2 regions of the Lactococcus sp. LG1267 genome follow, and region 2 is predicted to be linked to the other one. Evidence: predicted binding sites of a transcription regulator. Region 2 holds the regulator's gene; the other holds the start of a gene.
The links. Region 2 encodes Rex, which represses fermentation and respiration genes when NADH is low (regulators of the CRP and FNR family bind a similar motif). Its sites were predicted from a motif close to TTGTGAANTANTTCACAA; they were not measured.

Region 1: a site for Rex is predicted at 3,537-3,554, ahead of ald (alanine dehydrogenase). Genes of this name have one in related genera too.

What each region holds. Positions count from the first base shown of each region.
Region 1 covers NZ_CP071295.1:1,298,727-1,305,297, reverse strand. Annotated here, with positions in the region: gene J0J33_RS06475 (diacylglycerol kinase family protein) at 1-283, opposite strand, end outside; gene ybeY (rRNA maturation RNase YbeY) at 267-755, opposite strand; partial or broken gene J0J33_RS10945 (NUDIX hydrolase) at 765-1,238, opposite strand; gene J0J33_RS06460 (PhoH family protein) at 1,240-2,199, opposite strand; gene ald (alanine dehydrogenase) at 2,319-3,425, opposite strand; gene J0J33_RS06450 (hypothetical protein) at 4,034-5,206, shown strand; gene J0J33_RS06445 (ATP-binding cassette domain-containing protein) at 5,213-5,845, shown strand; gene rpmA (50S ribosomal protein L27) at 5,945-6,229, opposite strand; gene J0J33_RS06435 (ribosomal-processing cysteine protease Prp) at 6,222-6,566, opposite strand; gene rplU (50S ribosomal protein L21) at 6,570-6,571, opposite strand, start outside.
Region 2 covers NZ_CP071295.1:1,629,139-1,635,709, forward strand. Annotated here, with positions in the region: gene J0J33_RS07950 (2-hydroxycarboxylate transporter family protein) at 1-795, opposite strand, end outside; gene J0J33_RS07955 (malolactic enzyme) at 813-2,435, opposite strand; gene J0J33_RS07960 (LysR family transcriptional regulator) at 2,599-3,492, shown strand; gene J0J33_RS07965 (redox-sensing transcriptional repressor Rex) at 3,644-4,297, shown strand; gene J0J33_RS07970 (ArsC/Spx/MgsR family protein) at 4,730-5,059, opposite strand; gene J0J33_RS07975 (class C sortase) at 5,551-6,450, opposite strand; gene J0J33_RS07980 (SpaH/EbpB family LPXTG-anchored major pilin) at 6,531-6,571, opposite strand, start outside.

The DNA.
Region 1 (6,571 bases), 330 kb from region 2:
CCATAAAGACTAAAAAGATGGCAAGAAAAAGGAAAAGCCACTCAAATTCTTGAATTTGCAAAACAACACCTAGGATCAAAGCCAACACACCAGAAAGTGTATGCTTGCGCATATTTCTTTCTTCTTTAAAAGCTGTCCAGATACCCGTAATTGCGAACTCCATGCTGGAAATAACATTCGTATTTTTCCAACGTTTGCGCTGGGTATTCTCTGGGACTTCACCGTCCGCAAAGTCTTCCTTATTAAAAATTTTTACATCTTTTTCGTTATCTTTTAAGTCCATAAGCAGTCAAAATCTCCTCCTGAAGTCCGAACATTTCTGCTTCTTCTTCTGGAGAATAATGATCGTAACCATTAATGTGTAAGAAGCCATGAACAGCTAACCAGCCATATTCACGTTCAAGGGAATGCCCATAATCTTCTGCTTGCTCGGCAGCTTTATCGATTGAGATAAAGAGCTCACCAATAAAAGGATCAAGCTCATCCATCAACTCTTCTGGAATATCCATATCTTCATCAAAGAAAAACTCATCTTCATCAGGCTTATATTCAAGCGAAATAACATCCGTCGGTGCATCTTTCTCTCTATATTCCAGATTAATTTCTTGTGACCGCGCATTATCAACGAAAGTAACAGACATTTCTTTTGAGTCGGCAAGCTTTATATAATCTGCAGCAAAGCTTAATAACTTTTCAGTTTGCTCAATAATTTCTTTTGAAACTTTTCCTGTTTCATCAACTAATTCTATATACATTCTTTTCCCTTATATATTTTCGATGTTCTCTCTCATTTTTTTCGCAAAATCTAAGAGCGGTGTTCTTGTTGAAGGCATAATATTTTCTGGCAATTGGTCAAATGCAAACCATTGTGCATCCAGAACTTCGCTTTCTTCAAAAACTATTTGACCTGAAAAATCCTTGCTGACATAAACAGTATCTACAATATGAACTTCATCACCATTTGGATAGCAAAAATGCTATTCCTCTCCAGAACATACGGTAAATAGCTCCATGTTTCCTACAGTCAAACCTATCTCTTCAAAAAGCTCTCTGCTCGCAGCTTCTTCTGCTGTTTCTCCAGGTTCGATTGAACCCCCATGATAAGACCAACACCCTGTATCCTTACGTTTCTGAAGCAAGATTCCATCTTCATTATAGATAATTATGCTAGCACATGCAACAACAAGTGGGCGCGGGCCTAATATTTTACGTAAGTCGAGAACATAACCTTCAGACATCTTACTCTCCTTTTTTCTCGTAAGCATTAATAATTTGAGCTACAACAGGATGACGAACGACGTCCTTAGCTGTAAAGTAGACAAAATCAATACTATTTAAACCAGAAAGTTTTTCTTTTGCGTCAATCAAACCAGATTTAGCCTTAGCCGGCAAATCAATCTGTGAAATATCACCATTGACAATCATTTTTGAGTTGAAGCCCAAACGTGTCAGGAACATTTTCATTTGCATCGTTGTTGTGTTTTGCGCTTCATCCAAGATAACAAAGGCATCATCTAAAGTACGTCCACGCATGTAAGCTAAAGGTGCAATTTCAATGATCCCACGCTCCATCATACGTTCCGTTGCATTTTTTCCTAAAATCTGGAAGAGTGCATCATAAACAGGGCGCAGATAAGGATCTACTTTTTCTTGCAAATCTCCCGGTAAGAACCCCAGATTTTCACCAGCCTCTACAGCCGGACGTGTCAAAATAATGCGTTTCACCTGACCATTACGCAATGCTTGGACTGCCATAACGACAGCCAAAAAGGTTTTCCCGGTCCCCGCAGGACCAATGCCGAAGACGACATCATGCTGCTTCACACTGTCTACATAGAGCTTTTGCCCCACATTTTTTAACCGAATTGGTGTACCAACAGCATCTTTAGTAAGCTCGATTTCATAAAGTGTAATGAAATTTTCGATATTATCTTCAAGCACCATTTTAACTGCAATCATCGCATCAGAGCTATGGACAGGTAAACCACGAGAAATCAAAACTAAAAGAGCCTGTAAAACTTTACGTGCTTGCTCAGGCGCTACTTCATTATCAGCAAAAATCTGTACGCGCTCTCCGCGATAGTTTATATCAACAGCAAGTTGAGATTCAATCAACTGTGCATTTTTATCCTGTGAACCAAAAAGTAAAACTGCATCTTCTGGATTTTCCAACTTAAATTCTACGGAATGTCTAGCCAAACAAATACCTTCCTGTTCTTTTATTTATAATCTTTGTCTCATTATACCATATTTCAAGGTTTATACGCTTCCATACCTTTCATGCAAGCAAAAAGATCATTGGGAAGCCCCAATAATCTTTACTTAATTTTTGTATAAGGAAGACCAATCGAATCAGCCAACGCAGGCGACACTATTTTTCCTTTATAGATACTCATACCAGAGCGAAGGGATTCACTAAGATTAAGTGCTTCTTCTAAACCATTGTCGGCAATCTGCTTCAAGTATTCTATATTCCCTTTAGACATTACCAGAGTTGAAGTCCGAGGTGTTGCCCCTGGCATATTTGGCACTGCATAATGAATGACATTGTGTCTTGTAAATACCGGTTCTGCATGATTCGTTGCGTGATCAATAGTTTCAACCGTCCCTCCTTGATCAATAGCGATATCAACAATCACAGCACCTGGTTTCATTGATTTGACCATATACTCTTTCACAAGCTTTGGTGGTTTAGCCCCAGGAATCAGAATTGTTGAAATAAAAACGTCTGCTTTTTTTATGTGCTCTTCAAGTGCTTCGGTTGTTGACTTGACGACCTGCAGCTTTTTACCAGCGTAACGCGTTTCCAGCTCTTGAATACGTGTATCACTCAGCTCTAAAATAAGGACGGAACAACCAATACTCAAAGCAATATCTGCTGCATTTTCAGCTGCAGTACCACCACCAAATATAACGATATGTCCTGCCTCGATACCACTTTCGGGAATGCCTGGAAGTAGAATTCCTTGTCCCCCGTGTTGTTTTTCCAGATAATATTGTCCAATATTAACGGCACGTCGTCCCGCAATTGCACTCAAGGGTTTGAGTAATGGAAAAGTTCCCTCTGTAGCGATATTTTCAGCCGAAAAAGCAGTCACCTTCATTTCTATCATTTTTTCAACACAAGCTTTATTTGCAGGTAAATGTAAAAATCCCCAGATTATTTGTCCCTCTTTAAGGTATTGATATTCTTCCTCTAAGGGCTCTTTTACGCGAACCATCATTTCTGCTTCCCATGCTTCTTCACGTTCCACTATCTTGGCTCCCGCTGCGATATACTGCTCATTTGGAAAACCAGCACCAAAACCTGCATTATTTTCGACATATAGCGTATGCCCGGCCTCTACCAAAATTTTTACATTTTCCGGCGTCATTCCGACTCGTGCTTCCCCTTGTTTCAAGTCTTTTACTACACCAATTTCCATTCTTTTCTCCTTCAATGCAACTCAAAATTATAGAGTAAATATACCATAAATAAAGCGCTTAACTTACGAAAAGGGAAAATAACACTGTCTTTTTAGAATAATAAGATATTTTTGTTTTATATTCTACAAGGTATATTTTTAGTGAAAAGTAAGATGTATTTACGTCTTATATAGTGTAAGGCAAAAAAGATGTTAGGCATTGAAAGGAAGCACTCAATATAACATCAATATTTATAGAAAAAGGAGTAAATTACATGTCAAACAAAAAAACTAAAAAAACTGCTTATTACTGCTCTCACAGCTCTTGCACTCACGTCAGGTCCTGCTTTAGTACAAGCGAATGACATTCAAAGGTCTGCACCTCGAGTCTGGGTAGGAACTGTTGTTCGACAAAGAGTATACAATGTCAGAGGAAGTCTTCTACAGACACATTACCGTGAATTAAGGGTCAGAAATGGCTATAGAGTCAGAGTAACACCTCTCTATCTTAACAGAAACAGAACGCGTTACTATCAAGACTACATTTATCATACTTACTAAGCAAATGAAAAAATGGTGAGAGGGAAAATAGCATATGTTTCCCTTCGTTCTTTTCATGAGGAAAAAATATGTTTATACTAAAAAAATTTGTAAGCAGTAATAAAAATAAAGTCCTGATTTCCTTACTGTTCATCGGCCTAATCTTTCAGTTTGTTGCTTTTAAAACTGTAGGAACTCATCCCCCTAATGGTTTAGGATTGGAAGATACAACACAGGAAAATATCAAAGCCAGCGAAAAAAGTATCAGGGAACTCAAAAGTTTTATTGAATCTGGAGATCCTCCAGAAAACGCTGAAGAACTCTTAAGAGAACTCAATGATGAGTTAAAATTAGATAAGGCAAAACTTCAAGCATTAGAAGTAAATAATTACAATGAATTCTGGCGTTTAGATAACCTTTATAATGAACAAAGAATTAAAAAGTTAGAGGAAGCACAAAAAAATGGTGAAGAGGTTCCTTTTGGTGGGGGATATGAGTATTTCAAGGCAACTTCCAAATGGTACCACCAAGTCCTAGACAGTGGGCAAGACTTTACTCAAGCTCCAGGGGTAAACCCATCCAGCATCGGCGCCGCCCTCTATATTTTGATTGGCTTAGGTGGACTTTATGGTCTAATCCTGCTGACTTTTATCTGTGGAGATACCTTGGCAATGGAGATGCCAAACGGTTTGCGCTATTACCATTTGATGAAAAAGGATAAAAAAATGCTTCATTTCCAACATCTATTTATCCCTGCTGGCTTTGTACTCCTACTTATTCTTTCTGCCTTGCTGGTTTTTGCGCTCATCGCTGGACTCCAGTTTGGCATGGGCTCTTGGAACTTTCCTAACTTTGTCGTTGGGGCGATTTATGATGTATTTCAGGGCGAGGAGTTGCTCTGGCGCCTGCTCTATCTGCTTCTGGCCATCCTATTTATTACAAGTTTAGGACAGCTCCTCTCACAGTTTATCAGAAAAGCTTATATTCCTTCAGCGATTATCGCTTTACTGCTGGTCACTTATTCTGTTATCCATACGCATGAAGCGATGAAAACAATCGTTAAATGGATCCCTTTAACCTACTTAAACATTAATACTGTCTTGCAGTTTTCCAGCGGTGAAAATTCTTGGTCAACTTCTGGGAACTTTCTCTTTGAGAGAGAATCCCTCTGGATTGGTGCTATTGTACTCCTCTCTTGCAGTATTCTTTTCTATGGTATCAGCCATATCTTATTCACAAAGTACATCTATAGAAAGGCCTAGTAACTTATAAAACTTATAATAAATAATCTAACAACCTGTACGCTGAGTAACATATGTCTCACACTTGATAAACCAGGTCTTTATGGTATTATCGGTCGAAATGGCACAGGAAAATCTACCCTTTTCACGGCAATTAATAAGGAAATGAACTACGAGGGAGATATTCAGATTTCTGATGGCTGGCATCAAGGTAGAGTTTCATATGTTGCGACACTTGATATTTTTGAGCCTAATCTTAGAGCAATCGATTATATTAAGGTTTTGACAAAGACAGAGCTAAAAAGCGCAGAAAAATACATGCCCTTATTTTCTGCTTCACGTTTCTTTAAAAGACCAATCAAAAAATATTCTCTCGGAATGAAAGAAATACTGGCTTTCATTTACACTGTAAGCCTTGAAGCAGACCTTATCATTGTCGATGAGCTGATGAATGGGCTTGACAATGCGATGCGTGCCAAAGCCTTCCAAATCTTAAAAGAGCTTTCCAAAACAAAAATCATTCTGCTTACTTCCCACATCTTAGAAGAGGTGGAAAAATATTGCGACCAAGTCTATTTTCTTTCAAAATATGGTTTTGATGATGTCCTAAATTTTAGGGAAGCACAAAAATTAATCCAGGAAACTCAAGTATTTATGTAAAGAAAAGACATGAATCTGTCCCTCAAGAGTGGGCTTTCCTCATTGTCTTTTCTTTTATATTTATAAAAAAAGCCTCTCCGAAGAGAGACTCGTTTACCATTATTTAGCTACTGCTGGGTAAACTGAAACGTGTTTTTTACCACGTTTCATTTCAAATTTAACGTGTCCTTCGATTTTAGCGAAGAGAGTGTCATCGCCACCACGACCAACGTTAGCACCTGGATGGATATGTGTACCACGTTGACGGAAAAGGATTGAACCGCCGCTTACAAGTTCACCGTCAGATGCTTTAGCACCAAGACGTTTAGCTTGTGAGTCACGACCATTGGAAGTAGAACCCCCACCTTTTTTGTGGGCGAAGAGTTGCAGATTAAGTTCAAGCATTATATTGCCCTCCATTTTCAATTTTAAGTGTAATGTATTGGCTGTAATTATTTGATACTTCTCGCATAGCATTTTCAAACGCTTGGAGAAGTGTTTGAGCCAATTCGCCTTGTCTTTCAGGAGTACTCAAAGGTATTTCAACATAAAGATAACCATCTTCCATATTGGCAATAGGTTTAATCTTTGCCATTTCATAGAGATTATTTGCTGTTGTAATTGACAACACACTCACAGCTGCACAGACCACATCGTGACCATATTCACCTGATTCAGCATGTCCAGAGATTTCATAGGAAACTATTTTATCTCGCTTTGTCCTGATAACCGCTTCAATCATGCCTT
Region 2 (6,571 bases):
CATGAGTAGAGTAAAGGCATAAAGCATACCGACACCAATCTTGGTTGCATCAATTTCAATTTTAGGTTTTGCGAGTTCTTCTTTTGTCGCAGAAACTAAGGTTCCGTGACCATTGTATTTTGATTTCGCAAAGATTTTAGAAATAGAAAGTGCCCCAATGATGGCGATAATATTCCCAAAGGTTACTGCGGGAGCAAGTTGAGAGAAAATTGCGGTTTGGTTCCCATTGGCTAAACCATCAGCATAAATTTGTGATAATGGTGTAATTCCGGCTCCCATACCACCAGACATCATAGGCATTGAAATATACATGACAGAGTCTGCAAAACCTTTGCCAAGCAAGACACCCATACCTCCAACAGCGAAGAAACCAACAACCATTGTCACCAAAGCAACAGGGATAAATTTAGCTGAAGCTTTGACAAGCAAACTTCTGTTCATTCCCAAGATCGACCCACAAATCAAGGCCGCAATATAGAAATCAAGGAAACCAAACTGACTACCCATAAATTTACCTACTGCATCAATCACATTTGCGGGAATAATATGGAAATAGGATAAGAGAGTTGCACCTAACAAAGTAAAAACTGATCCACCACCCAAATATGAATTCATAATGGGTAATTTTTCACCGATAAAGTAAAGTAAGTGCCCTAATAGTACTAATAGGAGAGTAATACCCACCATGTTAAGTGGCAATTTCCCTAAACCTATCGTCACTGCCAGTACAATCATAAAAAAGGCATAGAGAGGAAGACTTATTCCTGAAATTTTTATTTCTTTTAATTTTTTCATTTTAATCCATTAACCTCTTAGTATTTAGGATACCATTTCATCTCGCGAACGGCTTTCACCATATCTTTTTCTTGAGCTTGTGCTAAGCCTTGCTCTTGAGCTTTTTTGGCTACTGCTTCTGCAACTTTGATTGAAACATCAGCGACATATTCAAATGGAGGAAGTACAGGAGCACCAGCAGCACCTGGATCAACAAGTCCGCTCAATGAGTGCGCAGCAGCACCAATCATTTCGTCAGTAAGAAGTGATGCTTCTGAAGCCAACATACCAAGACCCAAACCAGGATAAATCAAAGCATTATTTGCTTGACCGATTTGGTAGTCAACGCCTTTATAAGACACAGTTCCTGAAGGTATACCTGTTGCAACAAAGGCTTTACCTTCAGACCATGTAATTACTTGCTCAGCAGTTGCTTCCAATTTTTTAGTAGGGTTTGAGATTGGGAAAATTACTGGACGTTCAGTGTTGGCACACATTGCTTCAACAACTTCTTTGGTAAACGCACCAGCATCAGTTGAAGTACCAACCAAGATAGTAGCTTTAACTGTTTTGATAGCACTAGCTAAGTCAGTCATATCACCAGCATTTGTAAAATCTGCACGTTTTTTAGCAAATGGTTTTTGTGCTGGGGTCAAGTCTTCCATATCATCAAAGAGCAAACCTTGTTTGTCCATTATGAAGAAATGGTTGTAAGCTTCTTCTTCTGAAAGTCCTTCGCTTACCATCTCCGCATGAACACGGGCAGCAATTCCTGCACCAGCAGAGCCACCACCGTAGCAGAGGTAAACTTGATCCGTTAATTTTTCACCTGTGATATCAAGTGAACCAAAGATACCACCTAAAACAACAATACCAGTTCCTTGAATATCATCATTGAAAGTTGGAATTTCTTTTTTGTATTTGTTCAAGATATTTGCAGCATTTGAACGTCCAAAGTCTTCCCAGTGTAAGTAGAGTTTAGGGAACATTGCTTCAGCAGTTTCCACAAACTGGTCAACAAAGTCGTAATATTGGTCACCATAAACACGTGCGTGACGATTTCCAAGGTACATTGAGTCTTCCAAGAGTTCTTTACGGTTAGTACCTGCATCAATAACGATTGGCAGAACTGATGCTGGATCAATACCTGCTGCTGCAGTATAAACCATTAATTTACCTACAGAAATATCCACGCCTTGTGTACCCCAGTCGCCAATACCGAGAATACCTTCAGCATCTGTCACAACAATCAGACGGATATTGCGATTACCCGCTGCGTTTTTCAATGTTTCTTGAATATTTTCTGGATGATTAATATCAAGATATGCAGCATATTGGGGATCTACAAATAGACGGCTGTAGTTTTCGATAGTTTCAGCAATAACTGGATCATATACGATAGGGTTAAACTCTACGATATGTTGGTTAAACAAATAGTAGAACAAAGTACGGTTTGTATTGAAGATTTCCATCAAGAAATGACGTTTTTCCAAATCAGATGGTTTTTCCAAGTAATGTTGGTAAGTTTGTTCTGCTTGTTCTTCAAGTGTTTGAATATAAGGTGGCAAAAGACCGATTAAGCCAAGTTCCTTACGTTCTTCCATAGTAAATGCTGTTCCTTTATTTAAAAAAGGGTTGTTTAAGATTTCATGTGCACGCATTCGTACGTCCTCCAAATTTATTATTCCTATAAGAAATTCTTACAAGATGTATTTTAATACTTATAAAAAATTATAGTCAAACCTTTGGGTTACGATAAATATTATTTATAACAAATTACTAAACTTGTGATAGAATATAAGGGTCAAAGGAGCGTTTAGACTAATGAACTTGCATGATTTCGAGTATTTTAATGCCTTAGGATACTTATTGTCTTTTACCGCTGTTTCCAATCAATTTGGGGTAAGTCAGCCGACAATTACCTATGCCGTAAAGAGATTGGAACAATATTATAACTGTAACTTAATATATAAAGATCCTTCCCACCGGACAGTTATCCTGACAGATGAAGGAAAAATATTGAAGATTCATATCGAAAGTATTTTAGAAGAGTTGGCACTAACGCAAAGAGCCATCGAGCATTCTAAAAATCATCAAAATCATATTGGTTTCCCTCCTATAATTCGAGCAAAAATCCTAGCCCAGCTTTTAAATGATAAGGATGCAATTAGTTTCTTATCTAAGTTTGACTTAGTATCTGGCGGTTCGGAAGAACTTCTAGCCAAACTCATCTCTGGTACAATCGATTTTAGCCTTATAGGCAGCATTGCTCCTCTGATGCATTCCAACCTTTTTGTGAAACTACTTTATAAACGTGAATTTTATATCTTTGTCTCTAAAGATAGCCCGCTTGCCTCACGGCCAGAAATTTCATTTAAAGAAGCTTTGGATTATCCGTTTATCCTGCTTGATGAAAGTTTTGTCCATATGGAAGCTTTCCAAAATTTGAATGAAAAATACAAGAAAAAAGCAAACGTTCTCTTTAATTTTTCGGATATCCATACTATTGGGCAACTTGTCAACTCAAATGTTGGTATAACTTTAATGACTGATTTTCTTCCATTTGCTGATATGAATAGTCTTATAAAGATACCACTAATACCTGAAGATAAGCAAATTTTTCATGTTCAATATGCCTATTTAAGAAGTACACTGCTCAATTCAGATTTGAAAGAATTGATTCGCTTACTCGATGGACTAAATGAAAAAATAAATTGAAGTGAAAAGAGAGCTGCTCTCTTTTTCTTTGTTAAATTTTATTCGATTTTTTCACAAACTTTCTTCAACCGCATAATTCCAGAAAGAATTGTTTGACAACCTCCCCTTAAAAAAGGTAAAATATTCACAAAGACTATGTAAAGGAGATAACATGGCTGGCTCCCAAGTTAATAAACAACTGCCCAAGGCAACTGCAAAACGTTTGCCTCAATATTATCGCTTGTTCAAACTTTTAGTTGATGAACAAGTAACACGCACCAACTCACAACTTATTTCGGAAAAAATTGGTGTGGATGCGGCGACGATTCGTCGCGATTTTTCACTCTTTGGTGAGCTAGGACGTCGAGGTTATGGTTATGAAACCCGTGTTTTGCGTGATTTCTTTGGAGAATTGCTCGGACAAGATCAGGAAACACATATCGCACTCGTAGGAGTCGGTAACCTTGGACGTGCTCTTATCAATTATGAATTCCAAAACCGTAATAAAATGCGCGTTACCCAAGCTTACGATGTTCCAGAAAATCCACTCGTTGGTACAACGACTTCTACAGGTGTTCCTATCTACGACATCGCTGACTTCTCTAAAAATATTAAAGATTCAAAAATTAAAACAGCAATTATTTCTGTAAATAAAGAGAACGCTCAAGAAGTTGCAGATATACTAGTTAAGTCAGGTATCCGGGGTATCCTTAATTTTTCACCTTTGCGCTTACAAGTTCCAGAAGATATCGTTGTTCAGTCAATTGACTTAACGAAAGAACTTCAAACCTTATTATTCTTTATGTCAAATAATGACGTAAAATAAAGAGTTCTACCAACTATGTAGTGGTAATTGTAAAAAAAGAGTTACATTAGTGTGTAAAAAATTGTCCTAAGACGGTTTTTTAGTTGCGTTTAACAAGTATCTGTTGGAGTAAAATCTTTTTCTGAGGTGGTAAAAACAACCAAAGCCAGAAGGAACACACTTGATGAGTTTGCAAAGGTTTTTCTTATCCTAGAGAGGGGCCAATATAGCGAAACAAGACTACACTACTTGTATTTAAATAGATAACAACAGCTCCTTTTGAAATCCTCAGATAAACTTTCAGGCACGCTTTCTATGAATTCGAAAAAGTCATCTGTTTATCTGTTTCTTAATAAATTAAATCTACATACACATCATATTTGACAAGGTGCAGAAAAAAGCATGATTTTGAATCATGCTTTTTTTAATTAGTTGCTCAATCTTTTCATAATATCATAAATCAGATAAAAATTTACGATACTCTCTCGGAAAAAAACGTCGTATTTCATCAGAATTATAGCCAATTATGTAGTTATTTTCATCCAGAATAATTGGCGTCTTAAAAAGTAATGAATTCATTTTTAGGTAGTACAGCGCATTTTTTAAATTCATATCTGATGCTTTTACTAATTCTTCTTCATTTTTATGATTGATTCTTTCTGGATTTTTTACTAATTCATTTACCCCTTCTGTCGTTAGCGTTAATAATTTTAGCAAATCATCCACAGTTATTTGACTTATATCTCGCTTCTCAAAGTCTATGCCATAACGTTCAAACCACATGAAAGCTTTTTGACTGGATTTACACTTTTTTCTATAATAAATTTTTAATATGTGTTACACCTCTTTACCATTACATTTACCAATTGGATATCAAATTATCTATGCGTACATTCTAGGTCATACTTAAATTCATTGTCTTACTACTATCATTTAAAAGACTTGTTTTGATCAAACGGCGATATACTGTGCTCACACTTCCCTCATACGCCTTAGTGCTCCCTTAACTTCACTATTAGCTACTTCTACCTATGCACCCTTAACAGCTTTATTTTTGACCATTTGATACTCATAGAAATTATGAAACACAGTCACATAAATTTTATCACTCTTAGCAAGGTTGCTGGTTTGACTAAAAATAGTGACGAAATTTTTGTTTATATTGATATTATAAACAATATAGGTTAATAGTATGCAATTACCTCTCCCTAATTTTTGTACTTTCTAACAAAGGTCCAATTTTTCAAGATAACTTATTATTTGTTTTCAATAATTTAATCCTTATTGTTTAAATACGATTTTACCATTTTCCATATTTTATAAATAACTATTAACAAAAAAATTAAAATTAAAATTAAAATTATTACCAATTTTAATATATTATATTTTTTTGTTGAATTTATTTGCTTTTCTAAATCTTCTTCATTATAAGGAATACGGAGCCCTGTCACCAGCAGACGATGAGTATTAACCATATACGGAGTACACGTTACTAAAGTGACTTGATCCATATTTTCTGTTATTTTTAAACTGTCTAAATCGGTTGGTAGAACTTTTTTAAAATTACTAATACGATAGGCAAGCTTACTACCAGCAACTGTAATATAAAATACATCTCCTTTTTTCAATTTTTCTAAATCAGTAAATAATTTTTTCTCTGGTAACCCGCTATGACCTGTGATTACAGAATGAGTTCCTTTACCACCTATAGGAAAAGATGTTCCCTGAAGTACTGTAGCGCCTTTATCAAGTAATAGATCATTAGTCTCGTCAAATATTGGTAAGCTTACTTTAATTTTTGGAATAAATATTGCACCAAGCATATGGTTCTTAAAATATTCTTGTCCTGGATCACGAGCATCCTTTGTCGCCTCCTCAAAAGGATCTTTAACTAGTCCCATACCGGGAATATTTGTCAATTTATTATTTTTTAAAAGTTGCTCATTTTTTAATTGTAATTCTTTTTGACGAGCTTTTTGTTGCTGCTTATTTAAGGAAGAATACTCCTTCTGATACCTTTCAATAATACTCTGATCGTGAAAGTTATTCATGGCATCTGATAAAAATGGGTATAAGAAAGTTATCAGTCCTGATATGAAAAGGATTAGCATAACAAGCTTAAAAAAAAGATTATTTTTTTCTTTTTTCTCCTTTGTTAAATTTCTTTTTTTCATTTAAATTTCCTATTTTTATAGTACATAAATCTTTAAAGTTAAATAAGGCTGGAGTCCCAACCTTATTCAATATTATATAATTATAATTGTTTTTTATTTTTCTTAACTAGCAAGGCTGCTG